Regions from separate parts of the Pseudomonas sp. KT_2_4 genome, predicted to be linked through region 3. Evidence: riboswitches for the same ligand, from Rfam matches in the RefSeq annotation. Region 3 holds a riboswitch; each other region holds the start of a gene.

Region 1 (10,236 bases), 1.6 Mb from region 3:
CCCCGAGGGGCTTCTAGCGTTCTCCAATAGCACGGACTACGAGGTCGCCTTCGGCCAGTATCCGGGCCAGGAAGGTAAAGTGCTGATCAATCCCCGATTTGGCACCAATACTAATCCAGCCTTGCACAACCATGGGCGAATGACCCTGACCCATGAAATTGGGCACAACCTGGGCCTGTTACACCCAGGCACCTATAATTTTGGTAATCCCAATTACCGCGATCACGCCTTATATGCTCAGGATACGCGGGCTTACAGCGTGATGAGCTACTTCGATGCACCTGAAGCGGGTAAACACTTCAATGGAAAGTTACCGTCGGCGCCGATGATGGATGATATCGCCGCTGCGCAGCGGGTTTATGGTGCCAATAACACGACGCGCAATTCAGATACCACCTATGGCTTCAACTCCAATGCGGGACGAGACTATCTGGAGTTGAACTCGCGTCACGATACGGCCTTGTTTTGTGTATGGGACGGTGGTGGTGTCGATACGTTGGACTTTTCCAAGTATCACCAAAACCAGACTATCAATTTGCGGGCGGAGTCCTTTTCGGATGTTGGCGGCCTGGTGGGGAATGTTTCCATTGCCAAGGGGGTTACGCTGGAGAATGCAATCGGCGGCTCCGGGCATGACTCGATCATTGGTAACCAAGCAAACAACGTGCTTAAAGGTGGGGCGGGTGCGGATCGACTCCGAGGTGCGGGGGGCGCTGACACCTTCGCTTACGACAATGCCAGCGACTCCACGCCGGAATATCCCGATCAGATTATGGATTTTGTCACGGGTGTGGACAGAATCGATCTGTCGAACCTGCTGGGCAACGCGGGGGTTGATGCCCTGAGGTTCGTCAGGCGGCTGACGGGCAAACCAGGTGAAGCGATTCTGGATTACAACCGTACGACTAACCTGTCTAGGCTGGCCATCGACCTCACAGGGAATGGCCGATTTGATTTTTTCCTCAAGGCTTACGGCCCGATCAATGTGCCCGACATCATCACCGCCAATCCTGGCAGGCAGCGCTACGCCTAGTTGGCCGCTGCCTGGACCGACTTGCCGGTAGGTGCTTGAGCATTGACCGCCTGCCGTGCACTGCGTAGCCTTGCACCCTCGAGGTTCTTCGGCCCAGGCCGAAGCTAAGAAGGGAACGCGGTTCAAGCCGCGGCTGCCCCCGCAACTGTGAAGGGTTCAGTTGACTGCCACGCCACTGCCGATAGGGCGGGAAGGCGCAGTCAGCGTTGGTCGCAAGACCTGCACACCCCAAGCCAGGAGACCTGCCTCGCCACTGATTTTCCAATTCAACCGGGCGGGGTGATCCGGTGACGAAATCCGCTGCTGCGCGCCGCCGCAGGGCCTGTCGTCCCGTATGCCCGCCCCAAAGGGCATCCGATGAAAACACTGGCCAAACTTCCCGTCACCATCGTTACCGGCTTCCTTGGCTCGGGCAAAACCACGCTGTTGCGCCATATGCTCGACAACGCCCAGGGCCGTCGCATTGCGGTGATCGTCAACGAGTTCGGCGAGCTGGGCATCGACGGTGAAATCCTCAAGCAGTGTTCTATCGGTTGCACCGAAGAAGAAGCCAATGGCCGCGTCTACGAGCTGGCCAACGGTTGCCTGTGCTGCACGGTGCAGGAAGAGTTCTTTCCGGTGATGCGCGAATTGGTCGCCCGTCGCGGTGACCTGGACCATATCCTCATCGAAACCTCGGGCCTGGCCCTGCCCAAGCCGTTGGTGCAAGCCTTCCAGTGGCCGGAAATCCGCAGCGCCTGCACCGTTGACGCGGTGATCACCGTGGTCGACAGCCCGGCCGTGGCCGCCGGTACCTTTGCCGCCTTCCCGGACCAGGTCGACGCCCAGCGCAAACTTGACCCGAACCTGGACCACGAGTCGCCGTTGCATGAGTTGTTCGCCGACCAACTGGCCAGCGCCGACCTGGTGATCCTCAACAAAAGCGACCTGATCAGCGCCGAAGACCTGGCCCGCGTGCGCCTGGAGGTCGCCGAAGAACTGCCGGCCGCGGTGAAGATCATCGAAGCCAGCAGCGGTCGCCTGCCCCTGGACGTGCTGATCGGCCTGGGCGCCGGTTCCGAGGAACATATCGACGGGCGTCACAGCCATCACGACCATCACCACGAAGGTGAAGACGACCACGATCACGATGCCTTTGACTCCATCTCCATCGACTTGCCCCAAGCCGATGAGGCGCTGCTGCTCGACGCCCTGACCCAATTGGTGGTGCAGCACGGCATCCTGCGGGTGAAAGGGTTTGCCGCGATCCCCAACAAACCGATGCGCCTGCTGGTCCAGGGCGTGGGCACGCGCTTTGACAAGCACTTCGACCGTGCCTGGGGCGCTGACGAAGCACGCACCACGCGCCTGGTGCTGATCGGCCAGGAACTGGACGCCGCCGGCCTCGAAGCGCAATTGCGCGCTGCCCTCAGCGTTTAACCATGCACCTGCTCAGGACCCAACCCGGTGGTTTCGTCGCGGACGACAATATAGCCGACCTTGGCCAGACCCCCGCTGAACTGGTGATCCTGTGCAGCGGCGATTCCAGCCTGGCGCTGCTCGCCGAAGCCGCCCAGCAATTGCCCGAGGATTACCCCAGCCTGCGCCTGGCCAACCCGATGCAGGTGCAGAACCATGCCTCGGTCGACCTGTACGTCGACGAGGTATTGCGCCACGCCAAGGTCATCCTGCTGTCATTGCACGGCGGCATCGGGTACTGGCGCTACGGCATCGAGCGCCTGGTGGAGTTGGCCGAACGCGGCGTCACCCTGATCCTGGTGCCGGGTGACGACCGTCCAGACCCGGAACTCAGCGGCCTGAGCACCGTTGCGGCCGAACACCGCGAGCGCCTGTGGCACTTCCTGCGCCAAGGTGGCCTGGGCAATGCCCTGGATTTTTACCACTGCCTGGCCAGTGCCCACCTGGGACGCGACTATGCCTGGGCCGAGCCGCAAGCGCTGCCGCGCACGGCGATCTATCACCCGCACAACGCCAATGCCCGCCTCAATGATTGGCACGCTGATTGGCCGGTGGCTGCGGTGCTGTTCTACCGCTCCCATTTACAGGCGGCCAATACCGGTTTTATTGATGTGTTCTGCCAGCGCTTACAGGCGGCGGGCCTCAACCCCTTGCCTGTCGCGGTGGCCAGTTTGAAAGAACCCGGCTGCCTCACGGTGGTCGAGGACCTGTTGGATGACGTGCAAGCCGCGGTAATTCTGAACACCACCGGCTTTGCCCAATCGAGCCCGGAAGCGCCGCATTTGCGCCCGTTTCGCCGTAATATCCCGGTGATCCAGGCGATCTGCGCCCAGGACAACCAGCCCGGCTGGCAGGCCAGCGAACAAGGCCTCGGGCCCCGTGACCTGGCGATGCACATTGCCTTGCCGGAGTTGGACGGGCGCATCATCAGCCGGCCGATCAGTTTCAAGGACCTGGCCTGGCGCAGCGAGCGCAGCCAGTCGGACGTGGTGTGCTACCGCGCAGCGCCCGAACGCATGGATTTTGTCGCTGAGCTGGCACGCCGCTGGGTCGAGTTGGCGCGGGTGCCCAATGCCGAGAAACGGATTGCGTTGATCCTCGCCAACTACCCGACCCGCGACGGTCGCATCGGCAACGGCGTAGGCTTGGACACCCCGGCGGCAGCGCTGAATATCCTGCGCGCCTTGCAAGCCGAGGGCTACCCGGTGGCGGAGCGGCTGCCCGACAGCGGCACCGCGCTGATCCATGAACTGCTCGGCGGCGTCACCAACGATCTCGACAGCCTCGACCTGCGCCCCTGCCATCAAAGCCTGAGCGTTGTGGAATACCAGGCGATGTTTGATCGTTTGCCGGCCTCCAATCGCCAGGCCGTGCTGGAGCGTTGGGGCGCGCCGCAAAACGATCCGATGTGCCGCGATGGCCGCTTGATGGTCGCCGGCCTGCGCCTGGGCCTGACCTTTGTCGGCATCCAGCCGGCCCGGGGTTACCAGGTAGATGCCAGCGCGGTGTACCACGACCCGGACCTGGTGCCGCCCCATGGCTACCTGGCGTTCTATTTCTGGCTACGCCATACCTACGGCGCCCACGGCGTGATCCATGTGGGCAAGCACGGCAACCTGGAGTGGCTGCCCGGCAAAGGCGTGGGCCTGTCGGAGCACTGCTGGCCGGATGCATTGCTGGGGCCGCTGCCGAATATCTACCCGTTTATCGTCAACGACCCGGGTGAGGGCGCCCAGGCCAAGCGGCGCACCCAGGCGGTGATCATCGACCACCTGATGCCACCGCTGACCCGCGCCGAAACCTACGGCCCGCTGCGTGACCTTGAGTTATTGGCCGACGAATATTACGAGGCGCAATTGCTTGACCCGCGCCGTGCGCTGGAGCTGCAAAAAGACATCCTCAAACTGGTGCGCGAAACCCGTATCGACCAGGAGCTTGAACTGGGCAGTGAGGCGGACGCGGCGGTGTGGCTGCCGCGCCTGGATACCTACCTGTGCGACTTGAAGGAATCGCAGATCCGCGATGGCCTGCATATCTTTGGCGAGTCGCCCGAGGGCCGCTTGCGTATCGACACCTTGCTGGCGCTGTTGCGCATTCCCCGTGGCGATGGCCGGGGCCCGCAGTCGAGCCTGCTGCGAGTGTTGGCCAAGGCATTCGACCTGGGGTTTGATCCGCTCGATTGCGCACTGGCCGAGCCCTGGACGGGGCGGCGCCCGTTGGTGTTGCAGAAGATTGACGATCAGCTGTGGCGTACGGCCGGGGATACCCGTGAACGTCTGGAGTTGTACGCGGCGCGCTTGATCGAGCAGGCACTGGAAGGCCCCATCGAACAGTTGGAAGAGCCCGGCTGGCAGGAGGTGAAGGCGGTGATCGAAGGCCTGCGCATCGTCGTCGCGCCACGCCTGGATGCCTGCGGCCCCGCAGAGATGCGTGGCTTGCTCGATGCCTTGAGTGGGCGTTTTGTCCCGGCGGGGCCCAGCGGTGCGCCGAGTCGCGGTCGGCTGGATGTGCTGCCTACGGGGCGTAACTTCTTTACCGTGGACGTACGCAACCTGCCAACCACCACGGCCTGGCGTCTCGGATTCCAGTCGGCCAACCTGATTCTTGAGCGGCACCTGCAAGACCACGGTGACCACCTGCGTCAGCTCGGCCTGTCGGTATGGGGCACTGCCACCATGCGCACTGGCGGGGACGATATCGCCCAAGCCATGGCGCTGATGGGCGTGCGCCCGGTATGGGCCACCGGCAGCCAGCGGGTGGACGATTTCGAGATCCTGCCGATCAGCTTATTGGACCGTCCGCGCGTGGACGTGACCCTGCGCGTGTCCGGGTTCTTCCGCGATGCGTTTGCCAACCTAATCCGCCTGTTCGATGCGGCGGTGCAGGCGGTGGCGGCCCTGGATGAACCCGACGACATGAACCCGCTGGCCGCCAAAGTGCGCAGTGAACGCCAAGCATTGCTTGAGGCGGGCCTGGATGAAGGTGCCGCGGCCAAGCAAGCCGGCTGGCGCATTTTCGGCGCCAAACCGGGTGCCTATGGCGCGGGCGTGCAGGGCGCGATTGACGGGCGCTTGTGGCAGAGCCGCGAGGACTTGGCCGAGGTCTACCTGAACTGGGGTGGCTACGCTTACGGGGGGGCTGACGAAGGCACTGCGGCCCGCGAGCAATTTGCCCAGCGGTTGAGCCAGGTGCAGGCGGTGTTGCAGAACCAGGACAATCGCGAGCACGACTTGCTCGACTCCAACGACTACTACCAATTCCAGGGCGGCATGCTGGCCGCCGTGGAAACCCTGAGCGGCGAAAAGGCCGCCAGCTACCATGGCGACCACAGCCAGCCGGACGTGCCGAAAATCCGCACCTTGAAAGAAGAGCTCAACCGGGTGATCCGTTCCCGTGCGGCCAACCCCAAGTGGATCGAAGGCGTGAAGCGCCATGGCTATAAAGGCGCGTTTGAAATGGCCGCGACCGTGGACAACCTGTTCGCCTTCGACGCTACCACCGCGCTGATTGACGATCACCAATACGCCTTGCTCGCCGATGCCTACCTGCTGGACCCTGATACCCGTGCCTTTGTGCAACAGCACAACCCAGATGCCCTGCGCGACATGACCGAGCGCATGCTCGAAGCCCAGCAACGTGGCTTGTGGCAGGCACCGGGGGCGTACCGCGAAGCCTTGGAAAACCTGTTGCTGGACATAGAAGAAGACAGCTGAGTGATCGTTCCCACGCTCCGCGTGGGAATGCAGCCCGTGACGCTCTGCGTCACAAGAACGGACGCCGAGCGTCCAGCGAAGCGTTCCCACGCGGGAGCGTTGGAACGAGCTATTAAGAGTTGACTATGACTGATACTCCCCATTTTCCGCTGTCCGCCGTGGTCGGCGCCGATGACTTGAAGCTCGCGCTGTGCCTGGCGGCCATCGACCCGAAGATCGGCGGCGTGCTGATCGAAGGGCCACGGGGCATGGCCAAGTCGACTCTGGCCCGCGGGCTGGCAGACCTGCTGGCCAGCGGGCAGTTTGTCACTTTGCCCCTGGGCGCAACCGAAGAGCGCCTGGTCGGCACCCTGGACCTGGATGCCGCGCTGGGCGAAGGCCGCGCGCAATTCTCCCCCGGCGTGTTGGCCAAGGCCGACGGCGGGGTGTTGTACGTGGATGAAGTCAACCTGCTGGCCGACCACTTGGTGGACCTGCTGCTGGACGTAGCCGCCAGCGGCACCAACCTGATCGAACGCGACGGGATTTCCCATCGCCATGCGGCGCGCTTTGTGTTGATCGGCACCATGAACCCGGAGGAGGGCGAGCTGCGCCCGCAGTTGCTCGACCGCTTCGGTTTCAACGTGGCCTTGAGCGGACAAACCTTGCCCGCCGAGCGCGGGCAGATCATTCGGCGTCGCCTGGATTTCGACACTGACCCGGCGGCGTTCTGCGCGCAGTGGGCGCCAGCGCAAGCTGCCTTGCGCGAACGCTGCACCCTGGCGCGGGCACGGCTAGACAGTATCGCCCTGGATGACCAGGCGTTGGCCCACATCACCGAGCGCTGCTTTGCCGCTGGGGTCGACGGCCTGCGTGCCGACCTGGTCTGGTTGCGTGGCGCCCGTGCCCATGCGGCGTGGCGTGGCGCCGTCGCTATCGAGCAGGACGATATCGACGCGGTGGCGGAGTTCGCCTTGCGCCATCGACGTCAGCAGCAAGCGCCTGCAGGCGCGCCGCCCCCGCCGAATGACGGGCCGTCATCGTCACCCTCTGACCCCTCGCCCGGCCAAGGCCAGTGGGGCGATATGCCCGCACCCGCCTTGCCCACGGGCACCCGCCGCGATGTACCCACCTGGCCAAAAAAGCCCTAGGCATCCGCCCCCGAGCTGACACGGGGGCGGATGCCCGGCCCCAGGCGGGGCGATTGAACACTGGCCGGCAGGGCAAGGCCCGCAGCGCACAGCGCGGGGCGATCAATTGGCCGGGCACGTTGCTGGGTGGGCGGCCGCAATGCCGTGAGGACCTGCTGTTCCACCTGCGTAGCCGGTCGGCTCCTGAACTGTGGTTGGTGATTGTCGATGCCTCGGCGTCCACGCGGCGCCATCGGGCGTTGACCGATGCCAAGGGGTTGTTGGCTCAGCTGTTTGACGATGCTTATCGGCAACGGGCGCGCATGGCGTTATTGACGGCCAGCGGGCAATCGCCGAAGTGGCAGGTGCAAGGCTTGAAGGCGGCGAAAGGCTTGGCCGATTGGTTGGGGCAGTTGGGAGCAGGCGGCGGGACGCCGTTGCTGGCTGCGCTGACGGAGGCGGGGCATTGGTTGGCGGCACGGCGCAAGCGCTATCGGGCCGAGCAACAGAAGCTGCTGGTGGTGACCGATGGGCGGCTCAAGGCGACGGGCGCGCTGCCGCGGTTGGAGTGTCCAGGCATGCTGATTGACATCGAACGTGGGCCTATCAGGTTGGGGCGTGCTGAGGAATTGGCGGTCGGATTGCAGTTGGAGTATCAGCACATCGATAAGTTGTAGCGCCTGGGCTATCGCCATCGCAGGCAAGCCAGCTCCCACAGGGATAGGCGGCGCGTCAAACAGTGTGGCTTCAGTTGGATTATCAGCACATCGATAAGCTGTAGCGCCTGGGCTATCGCCATCGCAGGCAAGCCAGCTCCCACAGGGATAGGCGGCGCGTCAAACGGTGTGGCTTCAGTTGGAGTATCAGCACATCGATAAGCTGTAGCGCCTGGGCTATCGCCATCGCAGGCAAGCCAGCTCCCACATTCTGGCGGCGCCGCCGGTTCCATGTGGGAGCTGGCTTGCCTGCGATGAGGCCCTCAATTACACCGCACACCTATCAGCCTGTCCCCGGTACATTCGGCCAAAGATCGGCCACCAGAAACAACCGCTCTGCTTCTTCCCACTCCTCACCGTTCGGCACCATGCGCACCAGCAACTGCGCCGGGGCCATCGGGTCCAGGTCTGCCAGCCAGCCTTTCATCTGCACTTCACTCCACACTTCATCGGCCGGGTAATGCGCGGGCGCCAGCCAGGCATGGCGGGGCAGGGGTTGCCAACGGCCCTCTGGGCGGGTGCTGACAAAGTCTGTCCAGTCGCGCTGATGCAACCAGCGTCCACGCAGGTGCTGCGGGTGAGCGCCGAGGGGGGAGAGCGCCGCGCCGGGCCAGGGGTAGAGCAGATAGCCGCCGAGCCACAAGTGCGCATCGAACGCTTGGATATCCAGCGCCGCCAAGGCCCCGCGGCTTTCTGCCCGCGCAGAGATTGGCAATTGATGCTCGGCCAGGTGTGCCAGCTTGCGGTCCAGCCGATCATGGCAGCCAGGCCCCAGCCATTGCGTAGCGTCCTGGCCGTTGCCGTCCTGCGGGCCCAGGTAGAGTTTGATCGCCAGTTCCAGGTGGTGCACCCCCTCGCGGTCGCGCAGCAGCATGTCCAACTCGCCCAGCGTGTGCCCGGCACGGCGGATCGGCAGATTGGCGGCCAGCAACTCCACGCCCGGCGCCTGCTGCACCGCAAATTGCCACAAGCGCTCGTAGTACAGGCCCAGGCGCCGGGTACGTGCCAGGCTCAACCACTGCTGCAACGCGCTGCTGTCCTGGTCCAGCTGGCGCAGCCAGGCTTCGAGTTGGTGAGGGGCTTGCACCCAGTCACTGCCCGCCAGCGGATGGCGCTGCGGCCAAGGCGTCTGCGCCAGCATCGGTGGTGCGAGCATCACCCACGCCAGGTCGCGCACCTCGGGGTGGCGCAGTTGGCGGGGCAGGGTGTGCAAGTCGGGGAATGGCGTCATGGTCCGAGCATAGCCTTTTCAGCGCGCAGAAGGTGCCTGAGAACCATTGTCATCAAGGCGTGGCGGCGACAAAGGATTTTGCCTGAGACGGCCTTTCGCCCATAATCGCTCTTTTTGCCTCACCCCAGATCCCGCAGGAGCCCCATGGAGCAATTTCGCAATATCGGCATTATCGGTCGCCTGGGCAGTACCCAGGTGTTGGACACCGTCCGCCGGCTGAAGAAGTTTCTGCTCGAGCGCCACCTGCATGTGATCCTCGAAGACACCATCGCTGAAATCCTCCCTGGCCACGGACTGCAAACCTCGTCGCGCAAGATGCTCGGCGAGGTGTGCGACATGGTCATCGTGGTCGGTGGCGATGGCAGCCTGCTCGGCGCTGCCCGGGCGCTGGCGCGGCATAACGTGCCGGTGCTGGGGATCAACCGCGGCAGCCTGGGGTTCCTCACCGACATCCGCCCCGATGAGCTGGAAGTCGAAGTGGCCAAGGTGCTCGACGGCCATTACCTGGTGGAGAACCGCTTCCTGCTGCAGGCCGAAGTGCGCCGCCATGGCGAGGCGATCGGCCAGGGCGATGCCCTTAACGACGTGGTGCTGCACCCCGGCAAATCCACGCGCATGATCGAGTTCGAGCTGTATATCGACGGCCAGTTCGTCTGCAGCCAGAAGGCCGACGGCCTGATCGTCGCCACGCCCACAGGTTCCACCGCCTACGCGCTGTCGGCCGGCGGCCCGATCATGCACCCCAAGCTCGATGCCATTGTGATCGTGCCGATGTACCCCCATATGTTGTCCAGTCGGCCAATTGTGGTCGATGGCAACAGTGAGCTGAAAATCGTGGTGTCCAAAGACATGCAAATCTACCCGCAAGTCTCCTGCGACGGGCAGAACCATTTCACCTGCGCCCCCGGTGACACCATCACCGTGAGCAAGAAGGCACAGAAGTTGCGCTTGATCCACCCGCTGGATCACAACTACT
Region 2 (10,236 bases), 280 kb from region 3:
GGTGACCACGCCGAACGCCATGTCGGACTGGCTGGTGCCGTTGGTGGAAGCGGGTGTCGATATCCTGCATTGCTCACAACGGCGTTTCTGGGAAGCCGAATTTCCCGAACTGGATGGCGAGCAGGGGCTGAACTTCGCCGGCTGGGCCAAGAAACTCACCGGCGCGGCGACCATCAGCGTGGGCTCGGTCGGCCTGTCCGGGGACTTTCTTGCCGCCTTCGGAGGCGAAAGCTCTCAACCCGCCAGCCTGGATAATCTAGTGCACAGGCTTGAACGCGAAGAATTTGACCTCATCGCCGTTGGCCGCGCATTACTGAGCGACCCACAGTGGGCCAGCAAAATTCGCACGGGAGAGACCTCCAGCCTGAAAGCCTTCAGCCCATCGGATCTTGCTGAGCTCATCTAGCCAATAGGCCCAAGTCAGCCCCGACTATGCCGTCGCACGCACTGCACCAACCCGTCCAGTGCCGGGGGATTCACCGGCGCGAGCACACAGACCGTGTGCTCGCGCTTGCCTTCCGCAACTGTCAGGGTGTAATGCACCCGGCCTGGGTTGCCAGGCTCGGGATCGGTGCTTTGCGGCAACTGGAAAAAACCCGACGCTTCAATCAGTTGCCGCAACTCCTGCTGATCAGGCTCGGGCAGCGCGTCCAACTCTACCGTGCGCGGCTTGGCCAACCCCGGAAAAAACGCCGGTCCGCCGCTTTCCTTGATTGAAATTCGCATGGTTTTTCCTCGCCGCTCAGGCGGCTTCGTCAAACGTTTATGCCCACCGCTTTCCAGCCTTCCTTGACTGCCTTTTGCTCAGCTTTGTTCACACCATAAAGCTGGCCGGCAATATCGTGCGTGATACGTGCAAAACGCAAAAAGCCGGAATTGGGCCGCAACCGCGAATCGCGCAGTGCGTCATACCAGATACGCCCGGCACGCTCCCAGGCGAACCCGCCAATCCGGGTGGCCACCTGATAGAACGCGTGGTTGGGAATGCCGGAATTGATATGCACCCCACCATTGTCCTCGTAAGTGTGCACAAAATCATCCATGTGCCCAGGCTGCGGGTCTTTGCCCAGCAGCTTGTCATCAAACGCGGTGCCCGGCGCTTTCATCGAACGCAGAGCGGTGCCTTTGATCTTTTTGGTAAACAGCCCCTTGCCGATCAACCAGTCGGCGTCCTCGGCCTTTTGCTTCAGCGCGTACTGCTTGATCAGCGAACCAAACACATCCGACAGCGACTCGTTCAGCGCACCGGATTGATTAAAATACATCAGCTTGGCTTCATCCTCGGTCACGCCATGGGCCAACTCATGGCCAATGACGTCGAGTGCCACGGTGAAGCGGTTGAACAGCTGCTGGTCGCCATCGCCGAACACCATCTGGGTCGAATTCCAGAACGCATTGTTGTAGTCCTGGCCGAAGTGCACCGTGGCGTCCAGCGCCATGCCCGCATCGTCGATGGAGTTGCGGTCGAAGACCTGGTCGAAAAAATCGAAGGTTGCGCCCAGGCCGTCATAGGCTTCGTCTACTGCGGCATCGCCACTGGCGGGCTGCCCTTCGCCGCGAATCAGCTTGCCGGGCAGGCTGTCGGTGTTTTCGGCACTGTAGATCGAGCGTTGCTTCTCGGCGCCCACGGCCAGTGCCATGCGGGCCGGGCCCTTGGCGGGTACCGCGACCATACGCAACGAGCGGAACGTGCTGTCCTTGGCGCGCGTGCGTAATGCGACCTCCCGTTGGGCTTTATCCCCGTGGCGGGCGATCTGGTCGAGCATGTACGGCGGGATCAGGCAAAAAATCGGGTTGCGCAGTTGGCGAACACACATGAGCTGGCTCCTTTTTGGCGTGTGATGAACGTCCGGGTAACGGTTTTCAGGATAGTCCTGAGTTCGCCACCTGGGCCAAATTGTCATGAGTTTGTGTTTCAGTGGTGTTTATCCGAGGCCCATAAGGAACATGCCCATGCCTGCCCGCACAGCTAACATCGACCTTTCCCATCGCCCAAGGCTCGCCGACCTGCGCCCATTGGTCGCAGCCAGCCCCAGCCTGCTGGAAGCCAGAGCCGCGACGCCGCGTGTCACAGCAGCCAAGGACCTCAAAAACCGCGCGGGCTATGCCGACGACTTCCTCAGCGACTTCGTGGTGCCATGGCCCACGGTTGACCAGCCACTGGCAGGCGACGTGCAACCCAAGCGTCTGGACTACACGCATTTCTCCATCACCCTGTCGCGCTCTCGACGACTGGCGCTGTACGTGGGGGTGAATATCGACGGCGCCAAGCATGTAGACATCACCCGCAGCAACGACACCTGGGCCTACGATGGTCGCCTACCCCTGGAGGCGCAGGTAGGTGAAGAGCTCTATGCCGGCAATGGCCTGGACCGCGGCCACCTGGTACGGCGCCAGGATCCCAATTGGGGCGACGAGGCGACCACCGCCAACTTCGACACCTTTCACTTCACCAACTGCTCGCCACAGATGAGCGGCTTCAACCAGAAGACGTGGCTGGAACTCGAAGACTACATCCTCGACAACACCCAGCGCTGGAAAGCCCGGGCCACGGTATTTACCGGACCAGTGTTCGCCGATGACGACCGACTTTACCGTGGCGTGAAAATCCCCAAGGCGTTCTGGAAAGTGGTGGCCTACCTCAGCGACGAGGGCAAGCCGTCCGCCAGCGCCTACATGATTGACCAGAGCCGCGAACTGGGCCAACTCGACCTGGTATTCGGCCCGCTGCGAACCTACCAGCGCAGTGTGATTGCGATCGAACAATTGACCGGCATCCGCTTCGCCAACCTGGCCGACTACGACGGCTTCAGCAACGAAGAGCGCGCCACAGGCACCCGGATCGAAGCGCTGATCCGCGGCCCCCAGGATATTCGGCTCTGACGCTTCTTTTGTAGCAGCGAGCTTGCTCGCGAAGACCAGGAAAGCGCCGCGGGGCATCAGGTGCCCAGCGTTATCGTTGACGACCTTCGCGAGCAAGCTCGCTCCTACAGGGATGATCGCTTACCATACGGCCGCCGGTTCCCGTATGGGACTAACAGGGAATTCGAAACGCCGCACGCGGCGTGAACCGAAACTGCCCCCGCAACTGTAGATGCCGAGCCTGCCCTTGAATGCCACTGGACCACGTCCGGGAAGGCGGGGCATGGCGACGACGCATCAGTCAGGAGACCTGCCGGCCCAGCTAATTCACTAACCGGCGGGGTGTCCGGGAAGGACATCCTGGCCCTGCGTATCAGCAGCGCCCATGGGCGTATTTCCGAGCCGTACCTCCCCTGCTGCACCTACGGTTCACAAGGAGATCGCCTCATGCTGCCACGCGTTACCGCCCTGATCGCAGGTTTGAGTGTGTGTGCCCTGGCGCAAGCCGCGCCCACTCAGTACCCGCTGACCCTGCAAAACTGCGGCAGCACCCTGACCTTCCAGCACGCCCCCGCCCGCAGCGTGACCATCGGCCAGGCCGCCACCGAGATGCTCTACGCCCTGGGTGTGGGCGACAAGGTGGTCGGCACTTCGCTGTGGTTCAACAACGTGGCGGCGCAGTACAAGGCCCAGGACGATCACATCGAGCGCCTGGCCAACAACGAGCCCAGCTTTGAAGCCGTACTCGCCAAGCGCCCGCAACTGGTGGCCGCCGAGCTGGAATGGGTGGTGGGCCCCCAAGGCGTGGTCGGCACCCGTGAGCAGTTTCATGAACTGAAGATCCCCACCTACCTGTTGCCGTCCGACTGCGAAGGCAAGGACAACCTGGTGGGCGCCGATGGCACGCGATTGGAGCCCTTTCGCATCGAGACGATCTACCAGAGCCTCCAGCAACTGGCGCAGATTTTCGACGTGCAGGATCGCGGCCAACAACTGACCGACGAACTCAAGGCGCGCCTGGCCAAATCCGTCGCCACGGCCCAAGGCAAGGGCTTGCAGCAAGCCAGTGCACTGGTGTGGTTCTCCAGCGCCGAAATGGCCAGCGACCCTTACGTAGCCGGCCACAAAGGCGTGCCGCAATTCATGCTGCAAGCCCTTGGCCTGCGTAACGTGGTGCAGTCCGATGAGGAGTGGCCCGCCGTCGGCTGGGAAACCATCGCCAAGGCCAATCCCACCTTCCTGGTGATCGCACGCATGGATCGCCGTCGCTACCCGGCCGACGACCATGAAAAGAAACTCGCCTTCCTGCGCAGCGACCCCGTGACCCGCAACATGGACGCGGTGAAGAACAACCGCATCATCATCCTCGACGCTCTGGCCTTGCAGGCGAGCCTGCGCACCTTCGAAGGCCTTGAACAACTGGCGGCCGCCATTGACGGCTACCACCTGGGCCAATGATGCGCACCCTACTCGCCCTGGCGTTGCTGCTGCTCGCCCTGCTCGCTGGCGTCGCCATCGGTGAAACCGCTATCGAACCGCAGGTGGTGCTGCAGGTGCTCGCCAATAAACTCTGGGGCGCCGGCTACGTACTGGACCCCATCGACGAAGGCGTGGTGTGGAACTACCGCCTCACCCGTGCATTGCTGGCCGCAGCTTGCGGCGGAGGGTTGGCAACGTGCGGGGTGATCCTGCAATCGCTGCTGCGTAACCCGCTGGCCGACCCGTACCTGCTGGGCATCAGCGCCGGCGCGTCAACCGGCGCGGTGCTCGTGGCCTTGATCGGCGTGGGCGGTGGCCTGGTGTCGTTGTCGGCGGGCGCGTTTGTGGGGGCGATGGCGGCCTTTGCGCTGGTGACGCTGCTGGCGCGGGCCAGCGGATCGTCCAGCGGTACCGGGCAGATCATCCTCGCGGGCATCGCCGGTTCACAGTTGTTCAATGCCCTGACCGCGTTCCTGATCACCAAGTCGGCCAGCTCCGAACAAGCCCGCGGCATTATGTTCTGGCTGCTGGGCAACCTCAGCGGCGTACGCTGGCCGTCGGTGTGGTTGGCGGTGCCGGTGGCGGTCGTGGGGCTCGCGGTGTGCCTGTGGCACCGGCGGGCACTGGATGCGTTCACCTTCGGCAGCGACTCGGCGGCCTCCCTCGGCATCCCGGTGCGCCGCGTGCAATTTGTGCTGGTGGCCTGCGCCGCGCTGGTGACGGCGGTGATGGTGTCCATCGTCGGCTCCATCGGGTTTGTCGGCTTGGTGATTCCCCATGCGGTGCGCCTGTTGCTTGGCACCGGGCATTCGCGCTTGCTGCCGGCCAGCGCCTTGGGGGGCGCGCTGTTTCTGATCGCTGCAGACGTGCTGTCGCGCACCTTGATCAAGGGCCAGGTGATTCCGGTGGGGGTGGTGACCGCATTGGTAGGCGCGCCGGTGTTTGCGCTGATCCTGATTGGCCGGAGGAATGCGCGATGAGCGTGCTCAGTTGCCGCGGCCTGGGCTTCAAAGTGCGTGACGCGCAGTTGCTGCGTGACATTGACCTGGACGTGCAGTTGGGTGAAACCCTCGGTATCGTCGGGCCCAATGGTTCAGGCAAATCCACCCTGCTCAAATTGCTGGCTGGTTTGCGTGTGCCGGCCAGCGGCGAAGTTCGCCTGGGTGGCAAGCGGCTCGGTGAGTTGTCGCGCCGCACCATCGCGCAGCAATTGGCGGTTGTGGAGCAACAGGCCGACACCGACGACGCCATCCGCGTGTTCGACGCCGTGGCCCTGGGTCGCACGCCATGGCTGTCGGCATTGAGCCCCTGGTCGCGTGAAGACGACGCCATCGTGCACCAGGCCCTGCATGACGTAGACGCCACCCACCTGAGCCAACGCGCCTGGCGCAGCCTCTCGGGGGGCGAACGCCAGCGCGTGCACATCGCCCGCGCCCTGGCGCAACGCCCGCAGATTTTATTGCTGGATGAGCCGACCAATCACCTGGATATCCAACATCAACTGGCGATCCTCAAAGGCGTGCAAGGCTTGCCAGTGACCACCTTGATTGCGCTGCATGATTTGAACCAGGCGTTGACCTGTGATCGCCTGGCCGTGCTGGATCGCGGGCAACTGGTGGCGCTGGGCGCGCCGCTGCAAGTGCTGACGCCACAGCGCTTGCAGGAGACCTTCGGCGTGCAGGGGCATTACCTGACGGACCCGTTCGACGGCGCGCAAATCCTGCGCCTGCGCTCCAACTGAATCCGTAGGTTGGGGCAGCTTGCTCTGGTGACGGTCTGACGGCCAACTGTGGTCCAAATGTGGGAGGGGCTTGCCCCCGATGAGGGAGTGTCGGCAAGCCCCCTCCCACATTGGTTCTACAGAGGCCGATGCATGTGGGTGGTTTGCCAGATCGGGTCGGCCTCGACATCCACCACCTCAAACCCCTGCCTGCGCCAGAAATCAATCGCACCGGGCAGAAACGGATGGGTATGCAAGTACATCATCTCTACGCCATCGGCCCGCGCCAGCGCCTCCAGCGAGCGGTATAACCGGCCCGCCAGGCCCAAGCGTCGCGCTGCCGGGAGCACATACAGGCGCACGACTTCCACCGTCTTGCGCCCCTGGTAGTTCAACTGCGGGAAGCGGCCGTCGTAGGGCCGATAAGCCACCGCGGCAACGATCCGGCCTTCGGCACGAGCAATCAAAAACCGCCCGCCCCCCTCAAGGTAGATCGCTTCAAACTGCGCCAGATCGTGGGGGACGCCGGTGGCACTGAGCGTGGGAAACAGTTCATCCCGCGCCAGCAAAGCGAAGCTCAGCACCTGGGGAATGTCAGCGGCCTGCACCGCCTCGATACTAACGCTCATCGCCAAGGATGCGGCTCGTTATCCACTGGCGAGCGTAAGCCAACACGCGATCGGCCATCGCCACCGGAAAGTGAATAAACCCGTGGGCCGCTTCTGGCAGCAAATGAGCCTCCACCGTTGGCCATCGCTCGGCAATCAGCAGAGTGTCATCCTTGAGCGGGTCCAGTTCACCCACAAACATCAACGCGGGCGGCAGCCCTTCAAAGTCCCCATACAAGGGCGACAACGGTGGCTGACGGCGCGTCTCGTCGCTGATCCCCGGCGTCAGCAGGCGCAGCGCCTGGACCATGCCCGGCCCGTCCAGCAACAAGGTGTCCGGCCCGGCCGTGCGCACACTGGGCGTGCCGGTCAAATCGTAGACGCCGTAATACAACACCGCGCCGCTCACCCGCTGGAGCAACTCGGGCCATTGCTTGAGCGCCAACAAAGTGGCCGCCGCCAGGTGCCCGCCGGCCGATTCACCGACAAAAAACACCGGCAGGCCGGCAAACTCCGGGCAGTCCGCCAAAAGCCAGCGCGCAGCCGTCAGGCAGTCATCCAACAGCCCTTCAATTGGCGTATCCACCGCCAGTCGGTAATCCACCGACACTACCGCCACGTCGCACGCATTCACCATGCCGAGGTTAAGGCCGTCATCCATTTGCGCATTGCCGATCACCCAGCCACCGCCGTGGATATCCAGCACCACGCCTTTGGGCGGGCCAGCGGGCCGCAGGATGCGCAAGGGGATCGCCCCGAGCATTTTGCGTTCCGCCAGGGGCGCCTTCTTGAAGGTCTGGCTGGCACGCAACAGCGCCTGGATCAGACGCGGCATCACGCGGTTGCGGACCTTGAAGCGCGGCATCCACGCCAGTTTGCGATTGAAGCGGCGCATCTGGGCCAGTTCGGGCTCGCTGGCAGGCCAATGCTGGTAGGCCATCAGCGGTTATTACGCAGGATCGAGAAGTTCAACGCCGCGGCCACGCACAGCCACACCAGATACGGAAACAGGATCAGGCCGGTAATCAAATCCAGGCGCACGGCCAGCAGCACCATCGCTGCCACGGTGAGCCACAAGAGCACGATAATCACCATCCCGGCGAACAACCGATGGGCACCAAAGAACACCGGCGTCCACAGGGTGTTCAACGCAATTTGCGCCGCCCACAGGGCCAACACCATTTCGCTGCCGGGGATCAGGGTCAAGCGGTAACCGGCCCAGGCCAGCAGCAGGTAGATGATCGTCCAGGCCACTGGGAACAGCCAATTGGGTGGGGTGAAACTGGGCTTGACCAGGGATTCGTACCAGGCGCCGGGTTTGAAGATCACGCCAGTGCTGGCGGCGGCGGCGCAGGCAAGCAGGAAGATGAAAAAGGTCATGATCGGTCCTTGAGGTCCAGTGGATGGAAAACAGTACACTGCTTTTAAGTGACTCAAGCAACCGCGGATAAATTCAATGGGGGCGGCAAAATACCCGCGCTTCTACGCGTCATGAAAATTGGTTATGGTCGGCAACATCCAGCACCGTTGCCCGAGACATCCCCTTGCCCCAGCTTGCCGATCACCGCAGCCGCCCCTGGTCAGTGTTCCTGATCTTCCTGCGCCTGGGCCTCACCTCTTTCGGCGGGCCGATTGCGCACCTGGGCTATTTTCGCCAAGAGTTCGTCACCCGCCGCCGCTGGCTCAGCGAGCGCAGCTATGCCGAACTGGTCGCCCTGTGCCAGTTCCTCCCCGGCCCGGCCAGCAGCCAGGTCGGTATCGCGTTGGGCCTGTCCCAAGCAGGTTACCGGGGCGCGACGGCAGCCTGGGCCGGGTTCACCTTGCCGTCGGCCATCGCCCTGATTCTGTTTGCCCTGGGGCTGGCCCACTACGGCGGCGCCCTCCCCCATGGCGCGCTGCACGGCCTCAAGGTTGTCGCCGTGGCGGTGGTGGCCCAGGCCGTATGGGGCATGGCACGCAACCTGTGCCGAGGCGTTTTACGGGTGGCGTTGATGTTGATCGCCGCCTGCGTGGTGCTGCTGCAACCCTCCGCCTGGGCTCAAGTCGGGGTCATGGTGGTTGCAGGCGTGGCCGGCCTGTTGCTGCTCAAGCCCGAGAACAGCAACGAGCCCGACGCCCTGCCCATCGCCATCAGCCGCCGCGCCGGAGCCCTGTGGTTGATGCTGTTTTTGCTGTTGCTGGTGGCCTTGCCACTCCTCGCCGCATGGGCGCTCAACCCCACGCTGGCGCTGGTGGACGCCTTCTACCGCACCGGCGCGCTGGTATTCGGCGGCGGCCACGTGGTGTTGCCATTGCTGCAAGCCGAAGTGGTGCCCAGCCAATGGGTCAGCAACGATGTATTCCTCGCCGGCTACGGCGCCACTCAAGCTGTGCCCGGCCCACTATTCACCTTCGCCGCCTTCCTCGGCGCCTCCATGACCCACGCCCCGAGCGGTTGGCTTGGCGGGGTGATCGCGCTGCTGGCGATCTTCGTCCCGTCGTTCCTGCTGATCTTCGGTGCCTTGCCCTTCTGGGCCAACCTGCGCAAAAGCCCGCGCACCCAAGCCGCGCTCGCCGGGGTGAACGCGGCGGTGGTTGGCCTGTTGTTGGCGGCGCTGTACCAGCCGGTGTGGACCAGTGCGGTTTTCACTGGCTATGACGCCGCACTGGCGTTGCTCGCACTGATCGCGCTGACGGTGTGGAAGCTGCCGCCATGGTTGGTGGTGTTAGGTTGCGGCGTACTCGGGGGGTTACTGGATTTGTGAGCGGGGGCTCAGCCCGGCTCGACAATCTTGAGCCACGGCCAACGCGCCTGATAACTCCTGGCCTTGTGCAAAAACAGCGCCGGCTCCGGATGCAAAGGGTTGATGCGCAAGACACCCTGCTCCACATCCTCCAAGCCATAAGGCGCATACACCTCGCCCGAGGCAATATCCAGCGCAATGCACGTACCCGCCACCAGGTAACGGTCAACCCCTTGCCGGGCCGAATGCAACTGCGGGTAAGGCCGGCCAAACCGCTGCCCATACCAAAGGTGCACCCGCGCCTGATTCCTGACCTCCACATTCACCCCCAGGTCTTGGAATAGCACCTGCGCCGCACGAATTACCGCGTCTTCCGCCTCGTAGGACAGGTCCTCGTCAAAGTAAAAAACGTCATAGTCCTTCACGCCCTGAGCCGCCGGCAGATTCGTCTGATGGTTCCACACCGCCTGGAACAAACAGCCCGCCGTGAGCAAGCACTGCTGCACACCAAGCTCCGGCAGGCGCGCGGTGATGTGCGCATTGATAGGGTTGGCCATGGCCAATTCGAGCAAGGTGTCGACAGTCAATGTCATGTTCAGTCCTCCATCGTCAGCGCCAACCATAACACCTGAATATGGCACTCCTGTAGGAGCAAGCTTGCCCGCCAAGCGCCCTGCCTCGGCTGATGACTATCCCTTCACTCAATAGCTCGCCCACTCGCCGCGTCTTCCTAATCCGCGTAAAACGACTCGGCGAGTTGGATGTTGATGAAGTGGGGCGGGGGGTTACCGTGCGGTTGCCGGCAGCTCCTGGCACCACTTGATAGAACGCAGCGCTTCCTCGG
Region 3 (10,236 bases):
CTTTGGAGCCGTCGATGATCTCGGCTTTTTCCACCACGCCGACGCAGAAGCCGGCCAAGTCGTAGTCTTCTCCTTCGTACATGCCTGGCATTTCAGCGGTTTCACCGCCGACCAGGGAGCAACCCGACAGTTCGCAGCCAGCACCGATGCCGGTTACGACCTGGGTCGCGGTCTCGACATTGAGCTTGCCGGTGGCGTAGTAGTCGAGAAAGAACAGCGGCTCGGCGCCGCACACCACCAGGTCGTTGACGCACATGGCGACCAGATCGATGCCGATGCTGTCGTGCTTGTTCAGGTTCAGGGCCAGACGCAGCTTGGTGCCCACGCCGTCGGTGCCGGACACCAGTACAGGCTGCTTGTAGCCGGCCGGGATTTCGCAGAGGGCGCCAAAACCGCCCAGGCCACCCATGACTTCAGGGCGCGCAGTGCGCTTGGCGACGCTCTTGATGCGTTCGACCAATGCTTCACCGGCGTCGATGTCTACACCGGCGTCCTTGTAGCTCAGGGAGGGTTGCTTGCTCATGATCCAGGCCTTTAGGGGGGATTTCTGGGTAACGACCGGGCGGGCGGGGGCTTTTGGAAAGTGCCCTGCCGTTGACGGTCTGCGAAGGCGCGCGATTTTATCAGGCTTGAGGGGCAGCGGCCATCCTCGGGCCGACGGGCAGGGCATATGAGTTCAAAAAAATGCAAATCGGGCCGGTAATCGTGCGTATTAAGGTATAGCCTTGAGCTCGCTAGCGTTATGACAGTATGAAAACTTACCGGGACCTTGTGAATGTTTTACCGGTCGCTGTGTCACAGCCTTGCCAAACCGAGATCACGCGGTCTGTTCCAACCGCTAAATTTGTCGTTCGGGAATCTTCCATGCGTCTGTGTAAATTCTTCTTTGTAGGCTGCTTGTCGTTGGTCAGCCTGGCGAGTCATGCCGAAACCCTCAATGGCCTCTATCAAGTACTTGAACCGGTCAGCAGCCAGTCGCCCCAAGAGCGCGACCAGGCCACCCAGCGTGCCGTGCAGACCCTCGTGATCCGCCTGACCGGCGACGCCAAGGCCGCCGATGGCCCTGGCCTGGCGGCGATCCGCAAAGACCCGCAACAAATCATCAGCCAGTACGGCTACGACGCCGGCCCGCCAGAAAGCCTGCAAGTGGACTTCGACCCGGTCAGCACCGACCGCGCCTTGCGGGATGCGGGCCTGTCGATCTGGGGCAGCAACCGGCCATCGATCCTGGGTTGGTGGCTGAACGATTCAACTGAAGGCAGCAGCCTGGTCGGCGATGGCCAGGCCGTTGCCCAGGCCCTGCGCCGGGCCGCGCAACACCGGGGTCTGCCGCTGCGCTTGCCGCTGGGAGACCTGGATGAACAGGTAGTCGCCACCGCGCCGAACCTTGAAAGCCCGGACGCCACGCCTTTGCGCGCAGCCTCCGAGCGTTACGGTGCCGATGCGTTGCTGGCAGTGCATGCGCGTCAGGAGGGTAGCCAGTGGCAGGCAAAATGGCGCTTGTGGCTGGGCGACAAGGCTGAGGAGGGTACCGCTCAAGGCGCTGACACTGCCGCGCTTGCCGACGCGGTATTGCTGGCGGTCAGCCAAAAGCTGGCGCCGCGCTTTGCGGTCAAACCTGGGGTGAGCAGTGAGCAACTGCTTGAAGTGCAAGGCATGAACCTGGAGCGCTACGCCGCCCTGGGCCGTTTGCTGGAGCCCTTTGGCGGCCAGCCGCAGTTAGTGGATGGCACCCGGATCGTGTATCGCGTCAATGGCAGCGCCGAACAACTGCGCACCCAACTGAGCCTGGCCAAGCTGCAGGAAATTCCTGCTGGCGAAGCCCCGGCCCAGCCAGCCGTGATCGATGGCACGCAACCGGCTGTTGCACCTGAGCCCCAGGCGCAACTGCGTTTTCGTTGGTAAATAGTGTTCCTCCTTCTATATAGAAGAAGGGCGTAAAAAACAGATGGAGTGGTTTATGGCGGATACGCGTCGTTGGGTGTGGCTTGGCGGGATTGTCCTGCTGTGCGGTTTTGTGTTCTTGCTGCATTCGATCCTGACGCCGTTCCTGGTGGCGCTACTGCTCGCCTATCTGTTCGATCCCGTAGTGGATCGCCTGGAAAAAGTCGGCATGTCGCGCACCTGGGGCGTGATCACGGTGTTTGCGCTGTTCACGTTGATCATCACGGCGCTGGTGTTGATATTGGTGCCGATGTTGGCCAAGCAGCTGTTTCGCCTCTATGAGCTGGCGCCGCAGATGCTCGACTGGTTGCAGTACACGGCAATGCCGTGGGCCCAGTCCAAGTTCGGGCTGGCCGATGGCTTCTGGAAGTTCGACAAGGTCAAGGCAGCTATCAGCGAGCATATGGACAAGACCACCGATATCGTCACGGTGGTGCTCAGCCAGGCGACTGCGTCGAGCCTGGCGCTGATCGGCTGGTTGACCAACCTGGTGCTGATCCCGGTGGTGGCGTTCTACCTGCTGCGAGACTGGGACATCATGATGGCCAAGATCCGCAGTCTGCTGCCTCGTGACCGCGAAGAGCGTGTTGTTTCCCTGGCAGCGGAGTGTCATGAGGTATTGGGTGCGTTCGTGCGTGGCCAGTTGCTGGTGATGCTGGCCCTGGGGGTGATTTACGCTGCTGGCCTGATGGCGATCGGCCTGGAGCTGGGGCTGTTGATCGGCTTGATCGCGGGCTTGGCTGCCATCGTGCCGTACATGGGCTTTGTGATCGGCATCGGTGCGGCGCTGGTGGCCGGGCTGTTCCAGTTCGGCGGCGACCTGTACCCGATGCTCGGGATTGTCGCAGTGTTCATGGTGGGCCAGGCCTTGGAAGGCATGGTGCTGACGCCACTGCTGGTGGGCGATCGGATCGGCCTGCACCCGGTGGCAGTGATCTTTGCGATTTTGGCGGGTGGCGAGCTGTTCGGCTTTACCGGCATCCTGTTGGCGCTGCCGGTGGCGGCGGTGATCATGGTGTTGGTGCGCCATGTGCACGACCTGTACAAGGATTCGGACGTGTATACCGGGGTGGATGAGCCCGAGTTGTAATCGCGGTGTCACAAACCCGGCCCTGGCCGGGTTTGTTGTTTCTGGCGCCGGGGTGCGTCAAACAAACTGCGTAAAACCCCCGGGTTAACGCAAACCTTTGATTTTGCTTGTGGTCTGCTGCATTGTGCGCCCGGCGTCACGGGTATAAACTTTGCAAACTTTACATAGAGGCCACTAACGGTTCGATGGGAGCCGTTCAGTCAGCATGAAACCGATTCAGCTGCCCCTAGGTGTGCGTCTGCGTGATGACGCTACCTTTATCAATTACTACCCAGGCGCCAATGCCGCTGCACTCGGCTATGTGGAGCGGCTTTGCGAAGCCGACGCCGGGTGGACTGAAAGCCTGATCTATCTGTGGGGCAAGCATGGCGTGGGGCGTACCCACCTGCTGCAGGCCGCATGCCTGCGTTTCGAGCAGACGGGCGAGCCGGCGGTCTACCTGCCCTTGGCCGAATTGATGGACCGCGGGATCGGCATCTTCGATAACCTTGAGCAATATGAACTGGTGTGTCTCGACGACCTGCAGGCAGTGGCCGGCAAGCCGGAGTGGGAAGAGGCGCTGTTTCATCTGTTCAACCGCTTGCGCGACAGCGGCCGGCGCTTGCTGATCGCTGCGTCCACCTCGCCGCGTGAACTGCCGGTGAAGCTGGCTGACCTCAAGTCGCGCCTGACCCTGGCGTTGATCTTCCAGATGCGTCCATTATCCGATGAAGACAAGCTGCGTGCGCTGCAACTGCGCGCTTCCCGTCGTGGCCTGCACCTGACTGACGAAGTCGGGCACTTTATCCTCACCCGTGGCACCCGCAGCATGAGCGCGCTGTTCGATTTGCTTGAGCAACTCGACCAGGCTTCCTTGCAGGCACAAAGAAAATTGACGATCCCTTTCCTGAAAGAAACTTTGGGCTGGTAAGGTCTTGATTTTCCGTGTAACGGCATTTTCAAGGCGTCAGAAAACCTGCGTTTGAGCCCGAAGGGTTACGCAACTCAAGCGAGAAATGGAATCACGGCTTAGATGGCATAGTCGAAACGATAAGTCACATAGATCGCGATTGAATTTGCAAATCGATGTGATAGAGGGCATAGTCTCGGCTTCTTTACACATCAGCCACGGTCGTGCCCATGCTAAATCGCTTCGCACCCCTCGTGCCTCTCGCACTCGTTACCCTGTTGTTTGGTTGCGCCTCCCACCCTCAGCAGGTGGCAGAACAGCAAAAACCACAGGTTCAAAATCAGGCAAAGTTCGTTGCTGCACAGTCTGCTTCTGTTTATGAAGAAGAGGTGGCAACCGAAAAAGAACTCGCCGAGTTCTCTGACAGCAAGCCTTACCAACTGCCTCTTCTGGCCGACAGCATCCTTGAGCGCGGCATGTCCTTGATCGGTACCCGTTACCGTTTCGGCGGCACCTCGGAAGCCGGTTTTGATTGCAGTGGGTTCATTGGCTACCTGTTTCGTGAAGAAGCTGGCATGAATCTGCCGCGCTCTACGCGCGAGATGATCAACGTGAATGCACCGTTGGTCGCGCGAAACAACCTCAAGCCCGGTGATCTGCTTTTCTTTAGTACCAGTGGTCGCGGTCGTGTCAGCCACGCCGGTATCTACCTGGGCGATAACCAGTTTATTCACTCCAGCAGCCGCCGCAGTGGTGGTGTTCGGGTCGATAACCTCGGTGACAGCTACTGGAGCAAAACCTTCATCGAAGCCAAGCGTGCACTCGCCATGGCTCCGACTACGGTTACCGCTAGTAAGTAAAGTTAAAGTGATACTTGAAGTTTGACGTGTAAGCGCTAGAATCCCTGGACATTGTTGTCATCCGTTCGCGCGAGCTTTGCTTGCGCGTTCTGGTTTTCAACGTTCGGCAGCGAAAGCCGCATCCAGACCAGGATTGTTCTGCACATGTCGACCTCGGCCCGCCTGATGCTTATTGTTTGCGCCGCGCTGCTCAGCGCCTGCGCCAGTCGTACACCGCCGCCCGCGCCCGTCGCGGTCAAGCCTAAGCCGGTGTTCAACTATGCCACCCAGAATTTCTCGCCTGCTGCCGAAGACGTGCTCTTTCGTGCGCTGGGCCTGGTCGGCACGCCATATCGCTGGGGCGGCAACACACCGGACTCGGGGTTCGATTGCAGTGGCTTGATCGGCTTTGTATTTCGCGACGCTGCCGGCATCTCATTGCCGCGCACCACCCGTGAATTGATCGTGATGCGTGCCCAGGACGTCAGCGAACAAAACCTGCAAACCGGCGATCTGCTGTTCTTCGCCACCGGTGGCGGTTCGCGGGTCAGCCATGCGGGCATCTATGTGGGCGAAGGGCGCTTCGTGCATGCACCGCAGACCGGCGGTACGGTGAAGCTGGATACGCTATCCAAAGCGTATTGGCAGAATGCCTACCTGAGTGCCAAGCGCGTGTTGCCAGGGAATCTGGCGCGTAACCCCTGAATCAATAAAACTCCAAAATGTGGGAGCGGGCTTGCCCGCGAATGCAGTGTGTCAGTCAACGGCTTAGTTGGCTGGGCCACCGTAATCGCGGGCAAGCCCGCTCCCACATGGGTATGTGGTTATTTACTTAACAGCCGACACACGCCAAACCTTATTGCCCACATCATCGGCCACCAGCAAATCCCCCTGCTGATCTATCACCACGCCGACCGGCCGGCCCATGGCTTTCTCATCGCTATCAAGAAACCCCGTCAGCACATCCACCGGTTGCCCTTTCGGCTGGCCCCCTTCGAAGGGGACGAAAATCACCTTATAGCCACTGTGCGGCTTGCGGTTCCAGGAACCATGCTGGCCGATAAATGCGCCATTACTGAAGGGGGCCGGCAGTTTGCTGCCCTCGGCGAAGGTCAACCCCAGCGAGGCAGTATGGGGGCCTACCGCATAGTCGGGAGCGATGGCCTTGGCGACCATGTCAAGGTTCTGCGGGGTCACACGCACATCTACATGCTGGCCGTAATAACTGAAAGGCCAGCCGTAGAAGCCGCCATCCTTGACCGAGGTGATGTAATCCGGCACCAGGTCACTGCCGATTTCATCGCGCTCGTTGACTGCCGTCCACAGCCTGCCGCTCTGAGGTTCCCAGGCCATGCCGTTGGGGTTGCGCAGGCCGGAGGCAAAAATGCGGTGTTGGCCGCTGGCGCGGTCGACTTCCCAAATGGCGGCGCGACCCTGTTCGGCTTCCAAGCCGTTTTCGCCGACGTTGCTGTTGGAGCCGACGCTCACGTACAGCTTGCTGCCGTCCTGGCTGGCCACCACATTTTTGGTCCAGTGGTGGTTCAAAGGGCCACCGGGTAAATCCACCACCTTGGTGCCTGGGGAGGTGATCGCGGTTTCACCTGGCTGATAGGGGAAGCGCAGCAACTTATCCGAATCGGCCACGTACAGGTCGTTGCCCACCAAGGCCATGCCAAACGGCGAGTTGAGGTTCTCCAGGAACACCGTACGAGTTTCTGCCACACCGTCATGGTCGGCATCGCGCAGCAAGGTAATGCGGTTCGGGCTCGGCACGCCGGCGCCAGCGCGGTCCATGACTTTTTCCATCACCCAGCCGCGCACGCCTTTGGCATCGTCCGGCTTGGGCGGTGCATTGGTCTCGGCCACCAGAACGTCGCCGTTGGGCAGCACGTAGAGCCAGCGCGGGTGGTCCAGGCCTTCGGCGAATGCGGCCACTTGGGTGCCGGCGGCGGCGACGGGCTTGGCGCCTTCGGGCCAGCCGATGGCCGGGGCGATATTGACGGTGGGGATCAACGTCTTGTTCGGCTCCGGCAGCCGGGGCGAGGGCCCGGTGCCGTCGGCGACCTGCAGGGTCGAGCTTTCGCCGCACGCAGCGAGGCTACCGGCGAACATGATCAGTAGGGCGAGTCGGGTTTTAGGCATGGTTTTCTCCTTGATACCTGTAGGGGTAGAGAAGCACGAACGGCGGATGGTTCAAGTACAAGGCCAGCTTTAATTGACGCTCCACCCCCAACCCACTAACCTTCGCGGCTTGTTCCAGGTGCTCTGTGGCGCGCGCGTCGACAGAGTGAAACAGGGAAGCCGGTGAGTGAGCGCACTTGTACACAGTGCTGCCGCGATTCCGGCGCTGCCCCCGCAACGGTAAATGAGTCAAGACGGTGCTGTTTGCCACTGTGTCGCGTGCGATATGGGAAGGCGCGCCCTCGGCTGCTTGCTATCAAAAGCGCCACTCATGAGCCCGGAGACCGGCCTGGATCATCCAACAGCATCACGGTGGGCGATGCTTGGCTGTCTGTTGTTTCTTTTTCCTGCCCGCCGTTTTTGTCCAGCCCCAACGGAGAGCTGCCATGACTGATTCCCCCGACCGCGACGAACGCCACCTGGCGCGCATGCTGCGCAAAAAAGCCGTGATTGACGAGCGCATCGCCAATTCGCCCAACGAGTGCGGCCTGCTGCTGGTGCTGACTGGCAACGGCAAAGGCAAGAGCAGTTCGGCGTTCGGCATGTTGGCCCGGGCCATGGGCCATGGCATGCAGTGCGGTGTGGTGCAGTTCATCAAGGGGCGTAACAGCACCGGCGAAGAATTGTTTTTTCGCCGCTTCCCCGAGCAGGTGCGCTTTCACGTGATGGGCGAAGGTTTCACCTGGGAAACCCAGGATCGCCAGCGCGATATCGCCGCTGCCGAAGCGGCTTGGGCAGTGTCCCGGGCCATGTTGAATGACCCTTCCATCGGCTTGGTGGTGCTGGATGAACTGAACATCGCCCTCAAGCACGGTTACCTTGACCTGGACCAGGTACTCAGCGACCTGCAAGCCCGCCCGCCCATGCAGCATGTGGTGGTCACCGGCCGTGGCGCCAAGCCTGAGCTGATCGAAATGGGCGACACCGTCACCGAAATGGGCATGCTCAAGCACGCGTTCCAGGCCGGTATCAAGGCACAGAAAGGCGTCGAACTTTGAATCAGCCCCGTCATTGCCCGGCCGTACTGATCGCCGCTCCGGCGTCCGGCCAGGGCAAAACCACGGTCACCGCCGCGTTGGCGCGTTTGCACCGCAACCTGGGGCGCAAGGTGCGCGTGTTCAAATGCGGGCCGGACTTTCTCGACCCGATGATCCACGAGCGTGCCAGTGGCGCGCCGGTGTACCAGTTGGACATGTGGATGGTGGGCGAGCAGGAAAGCCGCCGCCTGCTCTGGGAGGCCGCGGGGGAGGCCGACCTGATCCTCATCGAAGGCGTGATGGGCCTGTTCGACGGCACGCCTTCCAGCGCTGACTTGGCGCGGCACTTCGGTGTACCGGTGCTGGGCGTGATCGATGGCACGGCTATGGCCCAGACGTTCGGCGCCCTGGCCCTGGGGCTGGCGCGCTATCAGCCCGACCTGCCGTTCGCCGGCGTGCTGGCCAATCGCGTCGGCACCCTGCGCCATGCGCAATTGCTTGAAGGCAGCCTCACTGAGGGCTTGCGTTGGTACGGTGCATTGTCCCGCGAGACCGGCATCGAACTGCCCAGCCGCCACCTGGGCCTGGTGCAAGCCAGCGAACTGAATGACCTTGATATACGCCTGGATGCCGCCGCCCAGGCGTTGGGCAGCAGTTGCGAAGTGGCCCTGCCGCCGCCGGTGACCTTTGCCGCGCCGCACGTGATCGAAACCGAACCCTTGCTGGCCGGTGTGCGGATTGCCGTGGCCCGTGACGAAGCCTTTGCTTTTACCTACGGCGCCAGCCTGGATCTGTTGCGGGCAATGGGCGCGGAGCTGAAGTTCTTCTCACCGATCCATGATCGCCAATTGCCTGAAGCGGACAGCCTCTATTTGCCCGGCGGGTATCCGGAACTGCACCACCAGGCATTGTCGGCCAATACCTCGATGCTGGACGCCATTCGTGCTCATCACGCCGCTGGCAAACCGCTGCTCGCCGAATGCGGTGGCATGCTCTATCTGCTCGACTCGTTGACCGATGTGGAGGGTGAGCGCGCCGAACTGGTTGGCTTGTTGCAAGGCGATGCGGTGATGCAGAAGAAACTCGCGGCCCTGGCGCTGCAAAGCGTCGAGCTGCCGGAGGGGACCTTGCGCGGGCATACCTATCACCATTCCCTGACTAGTACCGAATGGGCGCCGATTGCCCGTGGCCTGAGCCCTAACGGCGGGCGCGGTGCTGAAGCGGTTTACCGACAGGGTCGTTTGACCGCCTCCTATGTGCACTTTTATTTTCCGTCGAATCCTGGCGCGGTGGCCGCGTTGTTTGCGCCCGACCTTGAGACCGCTATCGCAGGCAAGCCAGCTCCCACAGTTGACCCAGTTGCAAACCAATCCAATGTGGGAGCGGGCTTGCTCGCGAAGAGGCCATGACTGACAACGCATTCCCCCAAGCCGACCGCGAAGCCGTCTACCGCGCCATCGCCGAACGCCGCGACATGCGCCACTTCCGCGGTGGCAGCGTCGCGCCTGAACTGCTGCAGCGCCTGCTCCACGCTGCGCACCAGGCGCCCAGCGTCGGCCTGATGCAGCCGTGGCGTTTTATCCGCATCAGCGATCGCTCGTTGCGCAGCCAGATTCAACAGTTGGTAGAAGAAGAGCGCGTACGCACCGCCGAAGCATTGGGCGAGCGCTCCGATGCGTTCATGAAGCTCAAGGTCGAAGGCATCAACGATTGTGCCGAGGTATTGGTCGCCGCCTTGATGGACGATCGCGAGCGCCACATCTTCGGGCGCCGCACCCTGCCGGAAATGGACATGGCCTCGCTCTCCTGCGCCATCCAGAACCTGTGGCTGGCGGCGCGCGTGGAAGGGTTGGGCATGGGCTGGGTTTCGCTGTTCGACCCCCAGGCCCTGGCCGAGTTGCTGGGTTTGCCACCCGGCGCAAAACCCCTTGCAGTGCTGTGCCTGGGGCCGGTGGCCGAGTTTTACCCGGCACCGATGTTGCAGCTTGAAGGCTGGGCCGATCCGCGACCGCTGAGTGACATGCTGTATGAAAACACGTGGGGAGTGAGTCAATGAGTGTGGCCTTGCTGTGTGTGGCTGCGGTGGCGCTGGATGCGCTGCTCGGTGAGCCCAGGCGCTGGCATCCGCTGGTGGCGTTCGGCAATTTCGCCGGGCGCATCGAGCAACGTTTCAATACTGGCGGGCGTGGCTGGCGCAGCCATGGTGTGACCGCGTGGTTTATTGCGGTGGTGCCGCTGACCCTGCTGGCCACGGCGTTGTCGTGGGCGCCTTATATCGGCTGGCTGCTGGAGATCCTGGCGTTGTACTGCGCCCTG

What was found. A riboswitch is a leader RNA that binds a small molecule or an ion and turns the genes downstream of it on or off. The one in region 3 is predicted to bind cobalamin.
Region 1: linked by a shared signal. The riboswitch ahead of cobW (cobalamin biosynthesis protein CobW) and the one ahead of cobO (cob(I)yrinic acid a,c-diamide adenosyltransferase) in region 3 are both predicted to bind cobalamin.
Region 2: linked by a shared signal. The riboswitch ahead of AB9N64_RS08190 (ABC transporter substrate-binding protein) and the one ahead of cobO (cob(I)yrinic acid a,c-diamide adenosyltransferase) in region 3 are both predicted to bind cobalamin.

The regions. Positions count from the first base shown of each region.
Region 1 is NZ_CP166962.1:455,615-465,850, forward strand. It holds gene AB9N64_RS02060 (M10 family metallopeptidase C-terminal domain-containing protein) at 1-1,033, shown strand, start outside; cobalamin riboswitch at 1,098-1,298, shown strand; gene cobW (cobalamin biosynthesis protein CobW) at 1,391-2,452, shown strand; gene cobN (cobaltochelatase subunit CobN) at 2,455-6,204, shown strand; gene AB9N64_RS02075 (ATP-binding protein) at 6,330-7,334, shown strand; gene AB9N64_RS02080 (VWA domain-containing protein) at 7,388-7,990, shown strand; gene AB9N64_RS02085 (DUF1853 family protein) at 8,313-9,260, opposite strand; gene AB9N64_RS02090 (NAD(+) kinase) at 9,405-10,236, shown strand, end outside.
Region 2 is NZ_CP166962.1:1,795,131-1,805,366, forward strand. It holds gene AB9N64_RS08170 (NADH:flavin oxidoreductase) at 1-406, shown strand, start outside; gene AB9N64_RS08175 (protealysin inhibitor emfourin) at 421-726, opposite strand; gene AB9N64_RS08180 (M4 family metallopeptidase) at 756-1,817, opposite strand; gene AB9N64_RS08185 (DNA/RNA non-specific endonuclease) at 1,954-2,883, shown strand; cobalamin riboswitch at 3,002-3,195, shown strand; gene AB9N64_RS08190 (ABC transporter substrate-binding protein) at 3,310-4,320, shown strand; gene AB9N64_RS08195 (FecCD family ABC transporter permease) at 4,317-5,321, shown strand; gene AB9N64_RS08200 (ABC transporter ATP-binding protein) at 5,318-6,082, shown strand; gene AB9N64_RS08205 (GNAT family N-acetyltransferase) at 6,199-6,690, opposite strand; gene AB9N64_RS08210 (alpha/beta hydrolase) at 6,680-7,609, opposite strand; gene AB9N64_RS08215 (TspO/MBR family protein) at 7,609-8,049, opposite strand; gene chrA (chromate efflux transporter) at 8,214-9,413, shown strand; gene AB9N64_RS08225 (nucleotidyltransferase family protein) at 9,422-9,985, opposite strand; gene AB9N64_RS08230 (DUF2846 domain-containing protein) at 10,178-10,236, opposite strand, start outside.
Region 3 is NZ_CP166962.1:2,072,035-2,082,270, reverse strand. It holds gene purM (phosphoribosylformylglycinamidine cyclo-ligase) at 1-523, opposite strand, end outside; gene AB9N64_RS09530 (DUF2066 domain-containing protein) at 865-1,905, shown strand; gene AB9N64_RS09525 (AI-2E family transporter) at 1,961-3,034, shown strand; gene hda (DnaA regulatory inactivator Hda) at 3,240-3,944, shown strand; gene AB9N64_RS09515 (C40 family peptidase) at 4,154-4,783, shown strand; gene AB9N64_RS09510 (C40 family peptidase) at 4,928-5,467, shown strand; gene AB9N64_RS09505 (sorbosone dehydrogenase family protein) at 5,591-6,904, opposite strand; cobalamin riboswitch at 7,004-7,251, shown strand; gene cobO (cob(I)yrinic acid a,c-diamide adenosyltransferase) at 7,330-7,941, shown strand; gene AB9N64_RS09495 (cobyrinate a,c-diamide synthase) at 7,938-9,329, shown strand; gene bluB (5,6-dimethylbenzimidazole synthase) at 9,326-9,976, shown strand; gene cbiB (adenosylcobinamide-phosphate synthase CbiB) at 9,973-10,236, shown strand, end outside.